One region of the Pseudoalteromonas sp. SR43-2 genome, then DNA from elsewhere that is predicted to be linked to it. Evidence: predicted binding sites of a transcription regulator. Region 1 holds the regulator's gene; the other holds the start of a gene.
The links. The regulator sigma-54, encoded in region 1, starts transcription at its own class of promoters, with help from an activator protein. The targets are predictions, from matches to a motif close to GTTGGCACGNNNNTNGNNT.
Positions count from the first base shown of each region.

Region 2: the regulator sigma-54 is predicted to act here: its motif matches at 2,663-2,681, upstream of H5120_RS01140 (EF-hand domain-containing protein).

Region 1 covers NZ_JACJED010000001.1:61,496-66,909, forward strand. Annotated here, with positions in the region: gene mgtE (magnesium transporter) at 1-29, opposite strand, end outside; gene H5120_RS00320 (HPr family phosphocarrier protein) at 162-434, opposite strand; gene rapZ (RNase adapter RapZ) at 477-1,322, opposite strand; gene ptsN (PTS IIA-like nitrogen regulatory protein PtsN) at 1,341-1,793, opposite strand; gene hpf (ribosome hibernation promoting factor) at 1,798-2,085, opposite strand; gene H5120_RS00340 (RNA polymerase factor sigma-54) at 2,112-3,611, opposite strand; gene lptB (LPS export ABC transporter ATP-binding protein) at 3,681-4,406, opposite strand; gene lptA (lipopolysaccharide transport periplasmic protein LptA) at 4,403-4,948, opposite strand; gene lptC (LPS export ABC transporter periplasmic protein LptC) at 4,938-5,414, opposite strand, start outside.
Region 2 covers NZ_JACJED010000001.1:227,145-232,558, forward strand. Annotated here, with positions in the region: gene H5120_RS01110 (amidohydrolase) at 1-199, opposite strand, end outside; gene H5120_RS01115 (energy transducer TonB) at 372-854, shown strand; gene H5120_RS20160 (hypothetical protein) at 964-1,167, shown strand; partial or broken gene H5120_RS20165 (energy transducer TonB) at 1,180-1,416, shown strand; gene H5120_RS01125 (EF-hand domain-containing protein) at 1,473-1,709, opposite strand; gene H5120_RS01130 (calcium dependent protein) at 1,719-1,955, opposite strand; gene H5120_RS01135 (hypothetical protein) at 2,142-2,369, opposite strand; gene H5120_RS01140 (EF-hand domain-containing protein) at 2,394-2,627, opposite strand; gene H5120_RS01145 (HAMP domain-containing sensor histidine kinase) at 2,958-4,415, shown strand; gene H5120_RS01150 (hypothetical protein) at 4,417-4,962, shown strand; gene H5120_RS01155 (sigma 54-interacting transcriptional regulator) at 4,965-5,414, shown strand, end outside.

The DNA of each region.
Region 1 (5,414 bases):
GGGTAATCTTGTTCAAAAGCTTCAGGCATTGGCGTCCTTTATAAATTGTTATATTACTTTATGGGGGGGAGGTGAGTTAACTGGCGTTACTAACCTATCTATTTTATATATCTGTTTTAATTGAAGCATTAGTAATGCGAATATTGTTTTTATAAAACAGGTTATTCTTGTTCATTAAAGCGTTGTGCTATTAATTCTCCAACAGCGTGTAAAGCTTGCTCAGAATCAGGGCCTTTACAAACAACTTTAACTTCTTTTCCTTGGCTACTTTCAAGTAACATTAGTGCAAGTACGCTATCGCCTGCTGCTTCTTTGTCATCTTGGAATAATGTGATTGTCGCATCAAATTGTACTGCTAATTGCGCAAGCACAGTAGCTGCTCTGGCGTGCAAGCCTAATTTGTTTTTTATTAAAAAGGTATCTTCACAATGCATAACTTACTCTACCTAAGCTGAACAGGTGATTATTCAGCTATATTATTTTTCTTGTTCGCGATGGCGAATTTTTACATTGGGATGTGTCATTGCAAAACTTTCACCGATAGTTTGCGCTAAATACACAGAACGATGTTGCCCGCCTGTACACCCAATAGCAATGGTTAAATAACTGCGGTTATTTCGTTCTAAATGCGGTAACCACGTTTGTACAAATGTTTGAATTTGCCATGTGAATTTTTGCACTATGCTGTGATTAGCTAAATAGTCTTTAACCGGTTGATCTAACCCATTTAAAGGCTTTAACTCTGGTTCCCAGTGTGGATTTGGTAAAAAGCGTGCATCAAATACGTAGTCTGCTTCTTTTGGTATACCGTGTTTAAAACCAAATGATTCAAATGTGACAATCAGTTGCTTATCTTTTTTACCTAAAATCTTTTCACGAATAGATTCAGCGAGTTGATGAACACTTAAATCAGTCGTATCTATCATAAAGTCGGCGCGAGTGGTTAATACATCAAGTAATTCTTTTTCTTTTTTGATGGCTAAATCAAGCGGCAACGAGTCTATTGATAGTGGGTGTAATCTGCGTGTTTCAGAAAAGCGTTTGATCAATGTCTGATCGTCGCTATCTAAATAAAATAACGTAGGGTTTGCAAAGCCTGGTAAGTATTCAAGAATATCGTTAAATTCATCTTGTTCTTTAGGGATGTTGCGCACATCTATGCTAACAGCAATTTTATCGTAGCTATCAGACACACTGCGAACTAATGAAGGTAGTAGGTTTACTGGAATATTATCAACGCAATAATAACCTAAATCTTCTACAACGCGCAAAGCAACCGACTTTCCAGAACCAGAACGGCCGCTTATGATAATTAACTCCATTTAACACCCTTTATAAAACTATGATTGATCGACAATAACTTGGTAAAGCTCAGTATCAGATTTTGCACTGCGTAACTGTTTACAAAAATCTTTGTTGTTTAGTTTATCAGCAATGGTTGCTAGAGTCTTTAAGTGCTGCTGGTTATCGCCATCTGGTACGATGAGTGCGACAAAAATATCAACAGGGCGATTATCGATTGCATCAAAGTTTATTGGAGTTTCGCTAACGAGCACTAAAGCCAAAGGCTCTTCTGCACCGCTCATTCTTCCATGAGGAATAGCAATGCCACGCCCTATACCTGTACTACCTAATTTCTCTCTGCTCATTAAAGCATTAAGAATATCTTGTTGCGGTAAATACGGAAGTTTGTCGTGAGCAAGTTCGCTAATGAACTCTAAAATTCTTTTTTTGCTATTAAAAAGGACCGCAGCTTTGCTGCAGTCCTGGCATATAAGTGAACTTAATTTCATCATATTAGTGTCGAGCAAGCTTCTCTTTGTGTTTGATTACTTGGCGATCGAGCTTGTCGATCAACGAGTCAATAGCGGCATACATATCTTGATGTTCTGTAGAGGCAAATAGCTCAGCACCGCTTACGTGTATTGTGGCTTCTGCTTTTTGATTTAACTTTTCTACATCGAGAATGACATGAACATTATTAATATGATCAGAGTGTCTTTCAAGCTTCGCAAATTTAGTATTAATATAGTCTCTTAGTGAATCGGTTAATTCTACGTGACGACCAGTTAAGTTTAGTTGCATAAGCATTACCCTCTTAGTTTAGCGTCTTAAATCAGACTTTTACGCTGATTTGACGGTGGAATAGCAAGAGATTCGCGGTATTTTGCGATTGTACGTCTCGCTACTTTAATTCCTTGCTCAGCCAATATATCCGCTATTTTGCTATCACTCAATGGTTTTGCTGAGTTTTCTGCTGCGATTAATTTTCGGATAAGCGCACGTATTGCTGTAGATGAACATTCACCACCGTTTTCAGTACTTACATGGCTTGAGAAAAAATATTTAAGCTCAAATATACCACGGGGTGTATGCATGTACTTTTGAGTAGTCACACGCGAAATTGTCGATTCGTGCATTTCTACCATTTCAGCGACATCATTTAAAACCATTGGTTTCATGGCTTCAGGGCCATGTTCAAAAAAGCCTTGTTGTTGCTTAACAATACAATTAGTAACTTTTAATAGCGTGTCGTTTCTACTTTCTAAGCTTTTAATAAACCATTTAGCTTCTTGTAAATGTGAGCGGATAAACTGGCTGTCGCCACTTGATTTTACAGTGCGAGACATTGCCGCGTATTGGCTATTAACACGAATTTTAGGCATGCTATCTGGGTTTAATTCGACAACCCAGCGGCCTTTAATTTTTTTAACTGACACATCAGGAATAACATACTCAGATTCTTCCCTTACAATAGTATCTGCAGGTTTTGGGTTGAGAGTATGTATTAGTGTCATCACTTCTTTAAGCTCTTCTTCTTTAAGCTTAGTTTTTTTCATTAATGTACGATAGTCGCGAGCTGCTAATAGATCAATATGCTCGGTTAAAATCATTTTCGTTTCATTAATGTAAGGTGTTTCTTTATCAAATTGATTAAGCTGAATACACAAACACTCTTGTAAACTACGTGCGGCAATACCCACAGGATCAAACAGTTGGATGCGTTTTAATACCGCTTCAATTTCATCAAGTTCGACTTCGTTATCATCTTCGTTTTCTTGATTAAAGCTTTCTAAAATCTCTTCGCAGCTTAATGTTAAAATACCTGAATCATCGACGGCCTCTACAATCGCAATAGCGATGGCTTCATCGGTAGGGCTAAATGGCGTTAGTTGTAATTGCCACATTAAATACTCATGGAGCGTTTCAGTAGAGGCGCCTTGGTATATTGATTCGTCTTCAGGCATTGGACCTGATGAGGCTGCAGGAGCGGCACTCATGTACTCATCCCAACTAACATCCATAGCCATGTCGTCACTTAGCGTGTCTTTTGCAAGTGCTTCACCAGTATCTTGTTCATATTCGCTCGGAGCATCATCAGCAGATGCGCTAACAGTTATGTCATCGGTATCAGCTTTTTGCTCGTTTTTACCAGCAGCGTCTTCAGAATAGTCTGCCTCTTCAACCTCTAATAGTGGATTACTGTCGAGAGCTTCTTGTATTTCTTGCTGGAGATCCAATGTACTGAGTTGCAACAAACGAATAGCTTGTTGCAGCTGTGGAGTCATTGTAAGTTGCTGGCCCATGCGCAGCTGTAGTGATTGCCTCATGTATCTCTAACAATCCTTTTATGTTGTTATAATTAATACTAGCAGATGCTTAAAGACATGGCGTAAATGTTACAGCCTAAATTGCTCGCCTAAATAAACATCGCGTACTGTTTTATCATTTAATACGTGTTCTGGAGTACCTGATGCAATCAGCTCCCCATGAGAAACAATGTAGGCTTTTTCGCAAACATCAAGGGTCTCTCTTACGTTATGGTCGGTAATTAATACTCCAATCCCACGATTTTTAAGATGTTCTATTATTTTCTTTATATCTAATACCGAAATAGGGTCAACACCGGCAAACGGTTCATCCAGTAATATAAATTTAGGATCTGCTGCCAGCGCTCGTGCTATTTCTACACGACGACGTTCTCCACCCGATAATGCCATACCTTGGCTATCACGAATGTGTTGTATGCTAAATTCATCTAATAAGTTATTGAGCGTATCTTCTCTGGCTTGTTTATTTAGTTCTTTGCGCGTTTCTAAAATGGCCATTAAGTTTTGATAAACAGTCAGCTTTCTAAAAATTGATGACTCTTGCGGTAAGTAGCCTATGCCTAATCTAGCACGACTATGCATAGGTAAAAGAGTAATATCGTTATCATCAATAGATATTTTACCTTTGTCGCTAGGAACAAGCCCTACGATCATATAAAAAGTCGTTGTTTTACCAGCACCGTTAGGGCCAAGTAAGCCAACTATACTGCCAGCTTGTACTTCGAGGCCGACGTTTTTTACAACTTCACGACCTTTATAGCTTTTTGCCAATAGTTCTGCTTTTAATGTGCTCATGGTTGACCTTTATCGCCTTTTTTACTTTTTTTAGTTTCGATCGGTACTAAAATTGTGTGAACGCGGTCAGTTGAGTTTTCATCTTTTTCGGCACTGATGAGCTGCTGCTCTATGTCGTAGGTAATGCTTTTAGCATTTATTTTTTGTCCGGCTTGCGATACTTGTGCATTACCAACAAGCGTTAAAAAACGCTTAGATACATCATAACGTACTTCGTCAGCACTGGCGCTCATAGTCGTGCCATCTGATTGCTTTTCTTCAAAGTGCGCAGGGCTACCTGTGGCAATTAATAATTGTTTATTATCACCAAGTTCATCGCGTTTGTGTACTTCGAGGCGATCGGCTGTAATGCGGCGATTACCGTGAATTATCTCAACGTTTTTCTCAAAAATCCCGACATTAGCTTTTAATTGACCTTCTTGCTTGTCGGCACTTATTGAAATTTGATTGGCAGCAGGTTGCGTGTTTTGCTCTGCAGCACTACTATTAAACGCTAGTATAAGTGTAGGAATTATAAGTGATTTTAATATTTTATTGGTCATAATATATGGTTCGCGTATGGTTAATTAGTTTTATCACTTCGGTTTTTAAGTCGGCCTCTAGGCCTTTACCAGTGATTTTTAAATTGGGTCCAGTGATAATGACGGGTTGCTCCGAACGCATTGTTAATAGCTTTATATCTACCTGAATATTATCAGCATTGATTTTGTCTATCATGGCGTTATCGGTTAAATTTTTGGCAACCACATTACCTTCTAAAATTAATTGTTTATCTTCGTATAATGTTGCTTCGTCTGCATTTATTTGCCACGTTTGTTGTTCGTTATATAAAGTAAAAATGGGTTTTTCGAAAAACGTGAAACCTAATTGCTGGTATAGCTCCATTTTAGCCGCAGTGACTTTGTGGCTAATTTTACCTTGCTCATCATAGGCTGTCTGTTTGAGCTCAATAGCAATGTAATCAGGCTTAGCAATAACTTCTGGCTCAGCCTGAGGCACAATATTTGT
Region 2 (5,414 bases), 170 kb from region 1:
TATCTTTAAGTGTATCGCTACCTAGTTTTACTACCTTGCCATTTTTAATAACGAGGGTAGTAAACTGCTGTACTTCACCTTGATATAAAGGGGTATAACCGTTGGCATTATAAATTACTTTTGTTTGTGCAATAGTGTAACTAGAACTAGCGCAAAGGCTGGCTAGTATGAGTGGTTTGATTATTTTTTTGAGCGGCATAGTTACTTAATTTTTATTGTTAATTTACTTACATTAACAAACTTGATTTTATAATACCAATGAATTGATAGGTCTCATTTTAAGGTTTTTCTCTATACTAACTGTTTACAAAATAGGTAATTGATGTGAATATTTAGTATGTAAAACAATCAATAAAGCATAAGGAAACGCTATGAAAGCCCTCTATTTATTACTCCCATTAACTTCATTACTTGTGGCATGTGGAGCAACACCTACGACAGAGGAAACTGTTGAAAAGCTAGATTATATAGATTTATCAAGTGTTGAGCTGCGCGATAGGGTGAAAAACTATTGGAATATTTTAACAAGAACAGAACCACAATATCCAATAGCTGCTGCAAAAAAAGGTCTTGCAGGTTGTGTAGAACTCATGACTATCATTAATTCTGAGGGTAGGGCGCAAGGATATAAAGTAACCTCCTCATATCCTAAAGGGTTATTTGATGAAGCCGCAGCTCAATCTTTAAGTACATGGGCCTGGTTGCCTACTAACGTAAATGTAGCTAAACAGCCTGTTCTTACTCATATTAGAATTGATTTCACTATTGAATCAAAACCAGTAGGTGAAAAATATTTAAAGAATTGTCCGGCTGGCGAAGCATTTCAAATAACGGGAGAAAGAAGAAAGTCATAAGATTTTAAGTGGAGTATTTATATACCTCACTTTGGTGGTGCGTTTGCATAACAGGTAATTGATGCAACTACTTAAAAAATTATTTATAACGAATTGATAAGGAAATGCTATGAAAGCTCTCTATTTATTACTCCCCTTGAGCATGATGCTGACAGTCTGTAGCTCAATGTCTGATAAACAAATAAACGATGAAATGCCGAGTTTTATTGATTTATCAAGTCCTGAACTGCGAAGTAAGGTAGGTGAATACTGGGATGTTGCTAAAAGAGTTGAGCCGCGATATCAGATAGAAGCTGCAAAGAAAAGTATTTAAGGCTGTGTTGAGTTTGCTATGTTAATTAATTCACAAGGTGAAGCCCAAGGGTATAAGGTTGTCTCGTCTTACCCTGAGGGCGTGTTTGATATTGATGCGGCAGCTGCTGTGGGTTTATGGAGCTGGAAACCGACAGTTGAAAATACGAGTAAGCAACCGATTCTAACTTATCTCAAAATGGATTTTATGGTGAGCCCAAAACCTACTGATGCAGAGTACTTAGCGCATTGTTGTAAAAATAAAGTCTAAACGTAATTAATAGTATAAATATAATAAGCTAGGTGTTTGTGTACCTAGCTATAAGATTACATACTTGCATATAAACTGTATTCACTTAGCGTTAGCTTGCCGTCTTTGTCTTGATCATAGCTTGAAAATCGAGACCACAAAGCGGGGTCTACAGCGGTTTCTGAACGTGTTAAAAAACCATCCTGGTTTCTATCAAGTTTTTCAAATTGCTCTGCAACATTGTTGCTTGCAGCAAAGCCTAATGTGCTAAAAATACTAAACGCAAAAAGCGCTATATAGCTTGTTTTTTTCATGAAAAATACTCAGTAGAGGTTATTGGTAAGGTAATTTTTAAATTCGATTAACGAAATTTGGTTATCTTGGTTTTTGTCCCATTTTACGAATGTGTTTAATAGTTGTGGTTGGGGATCAAGTTCGTCATGCGTTAAATAGCCACTTTTGTCGCTATCGAGGTGATCAAAGCGTTGCTTTACATCAAGTGCAGCGGCATCAAAGCTTAATAGCATTAAGATGCTTATAATAAGGGGAAGTATCTTCATGGTGTTCCTTCCAAAAGATGTATTTAAAGTTTGTGGCTAAAATAAAGTGAAAAGGAAAAAGCACTTGCCGTAATTTAACTCCCAACATTAAATCCTTTTACACACTCCCTCAGGGATTATGGCAAATGCTTTTAATTCCAGTTTACCTATAACAAGCTTAAGTAAAGCTTAATCAGTAATTACTCATTAAGGTTTAAAGCTTTCAAATTCTTTTTTTGAGACTTTTTCATCACCGTCTTCATCTAAGTCGGCAAACTGTCTCATTACTTCCTTGTCTTCCTTTGCTTCTGCAATTGATATTTGTCCGTCCATGTCTTTATCTAAGTGGGCAAAGCGCACATTTGTTGGCGATGCAATTACGGTGGCACTAATTGCTAAAAACATTAATGAAAAAGCGGCTATAAGTTGTTTCATAATCACGTTCCTTATTAAATGAGTTTATTGAATAAATTTTTTGAATTCATCTAGCGACAATTGCCCATCTTGATTAGTATCAATTTGAGAAAAATTCTCGTGTAGCACAGCATCTTCACCTGCTTCGGCTTCACTCAATGTGCCGTTACTGTCTTTATCAAGTTCGTTAAAAGTCGCGTGAACGTCCATTGCGTGTGCATTAGCGCCTAAAAAGCCTAAAGCCAGTAATGATGAAATTACTAAAATGCGTTTGTTCATAATTATTTCCTTATTGATTAAAGTTATTACTCCTATTACAAAAATGGTGCCAATAATAATTGTTGTTATTTTTCAATTGGTTATTGTTTTTGCTTTAAGCCAGTGAGAAGTTTTTACTGGGTTTATTGTAATTTTTGTGCGCCTTTTGCAACACTATTTAGTGAGGTTGAAAGGGAATTTATTAAAATCAACGAGTTACGTTGTCTCTATTTGGCGACACATTGTTTTATAGTGCTGGCTGTTAATCGTATTAAATATAATTGCTGGTTCAGCTAGTGTATAAGGTAAGCACTTAATAATAGAGCGCTTAACTTAAAAGGACTAAACGAAATGCCAGCAACCATAGCTAAAAAATACCAAGCAATGCTTAACTGGCGGCCTAATTTAATTGGGCAATTTGCAATGAGTATGCTGCTTTCGCTACTTCCGCTTTCTATAGTGGTGATCGTATTTTTAAATGCGCTTAATAAGCAATTAGCGGTTACTCAAAGTATTGTGAGTAGTAACTACCAAGTTACCAAATCGTTTAACACTTTAAAGCAAGAACTCAACAGCCTTGAACGCGCTACTAGGCAAAACTGGGTATTAAAAAGTGAATCGCTTGATAAGCTCATTGTCGATAAATGGCAATCATCCCTACAAAGCATTGATGAACTCAAATTTGTAAACCCGAATAAAGAGTATATCAACCAATGGCAACGCTTATATACCACCTTACAAACCGCGCATGTAAAACTCGTTGAGCAAAAACAACAACAAGCTGAGCTATTTGTGCCAGTGAGCGATTTAATTGCTGAGCTTACTTTATGGTTACGTGATAAAAACGAAGCGCAAATTACCAATAACCAAAATGAGCTTACAAGCCTGCAAGCGTCATTTATAAACTGGCTGGTGGCACTAATTCCGCTGACTTTAATTGTTGGGGGAGGTTTTTTATGGCGCATAAGTGGGCGGCTAAAAGGGTTAACTACGGTTATTGATAAGCTTGGGCAGGGGCATTGGCAGCAAAAAATATCTGTGAAAGGTTCAGCTGAGCTTGTTGAGCTAGGAGAAAAGCTCCAATGGGTACAAGAACAGCTTCATATGCTTGAGCAGCAAAAAGATACTTTTTTACGCCATGTAACTCATGAGCTAAAAACGCCGCTTGCTTCAATGGTTGAAGGCACTGATTTATTAACTGATGAAATAGTAGGTCCAATTACTGCTGAGCAAAAAGCGGTGCTTGAGCTTATTAGCCAATCTATGGTGCGCCTTCGCGCAATGATTGACAGTTTGCTGAGTTATAATGCGATTCGCACCAGTAAAGACAGCTTAAGCGAAGTTGAGTTTAGTCTTCTTATTAATAAAATTAATAGCCATTTTGAGCATCGCTTAACTGCGCGTCAGCAAGCTCTGCAGTGGCAAAATACTTTACCGAATAAACCGCTTGCTTTACCTAGTGAGCTTATTGAGATGATTTTAATTCAGCTTATTTCAAATGGCTTAAAATTTTCAGAAGATAAGCAAAGCGTTACTATTAATTTAGCGCTTGAGCAAAACCAGCTTTGTATCGTTGTACTTGATAAAGGGTGCGGTATTAAAGAGCAAGAAAAAACTCAAATTTTCAGCGCATTTTATCAAGGTAAACACAGTAAAAATGTTACGCTGCAAGGCAGTGGACTGGGTTTAACTATTGTAAAAGAGTCTGTTGAACAGCTAAGAGGTACACTTAGTGTTGAGCATAACGAGCCACATGGTTGCCGGTTTTCAATTAAAATTCCCATAACAAAAAATCTAGGAGTTAATTAACATGCGCTTGCGTTTAATCGCTATTTTATGTGTGCTCAGTAGCAGCATGGTTATATCAGGTTGTGAAATTAATAATGGGCAAGAAGAGCGTGTGTCAATTACACCTGCACCTGTGGTCGATACAAAAAAAACGACCGACAAAAACAGTAACCCTAGTCCAAAACCTAGACCAAAAATTGAACCAAGCTATCCTCCTGCAGAGCAAGTTATTGCATGGCACGCTAATCAGTGTGGCGGGTTTAAATTGGTACCTAGCAAAGATGTTTTTACAGGCGAAAACGAGCTTAAACGCTTTTTTAAATTTATGTGCTTAAACATAAATAATGATCCAAATACGGTAATGACTCAGTTGCTAAAGCTCGATCTTGCTTACTTTTGGCCTGATGACATAAAGCAATATTTATGGCTTCAAAAGCAGCAAGTAACTATGCAAATAAATGCTAAAAAAGAGCAGCAAGCACTTAATAATAAAATGCAAGAAACCCTCTCATCGTTAGCAACGATTGAGCAGCAACTTTTACTACGAGAAGAAACGAAGGAGCAGTAACGATGGCCGCAACTAAAGTACAAGGTGCAAAAGTATTACTCGTAGACGACGACGCTAGCTTATTAAAACTGCTCGCTATTCGTATTGAATCAAAAGGATACGAAGTAACAACCTGCGAAAGCGGCTTAACTGCACTACAAATACTTAAAAGCCAAGTGTTTGACGCCGTAATAACCGACTTACGCATGGATGAAATGGATGGTATGGCACTGCATCGTCAGCTGCAAAGCCGCTACCCAGCATTACCTGTCATTATGATGACAGCGCACGGCTCAATTCCTGATGCCGTAGAGGCAACTAAGCAGGGCATTTTTGCATTTATAACTAAACCAGTGGATAAAGATGAGCTATTTGACAGCCTTGCTAAAGCGATAGAAATTCATGGTGTTAACGCCGATGAAGCTGCACCTAAAAGTAATATAGTTACGCGCAGTGGTGCAATGCTGCACTTG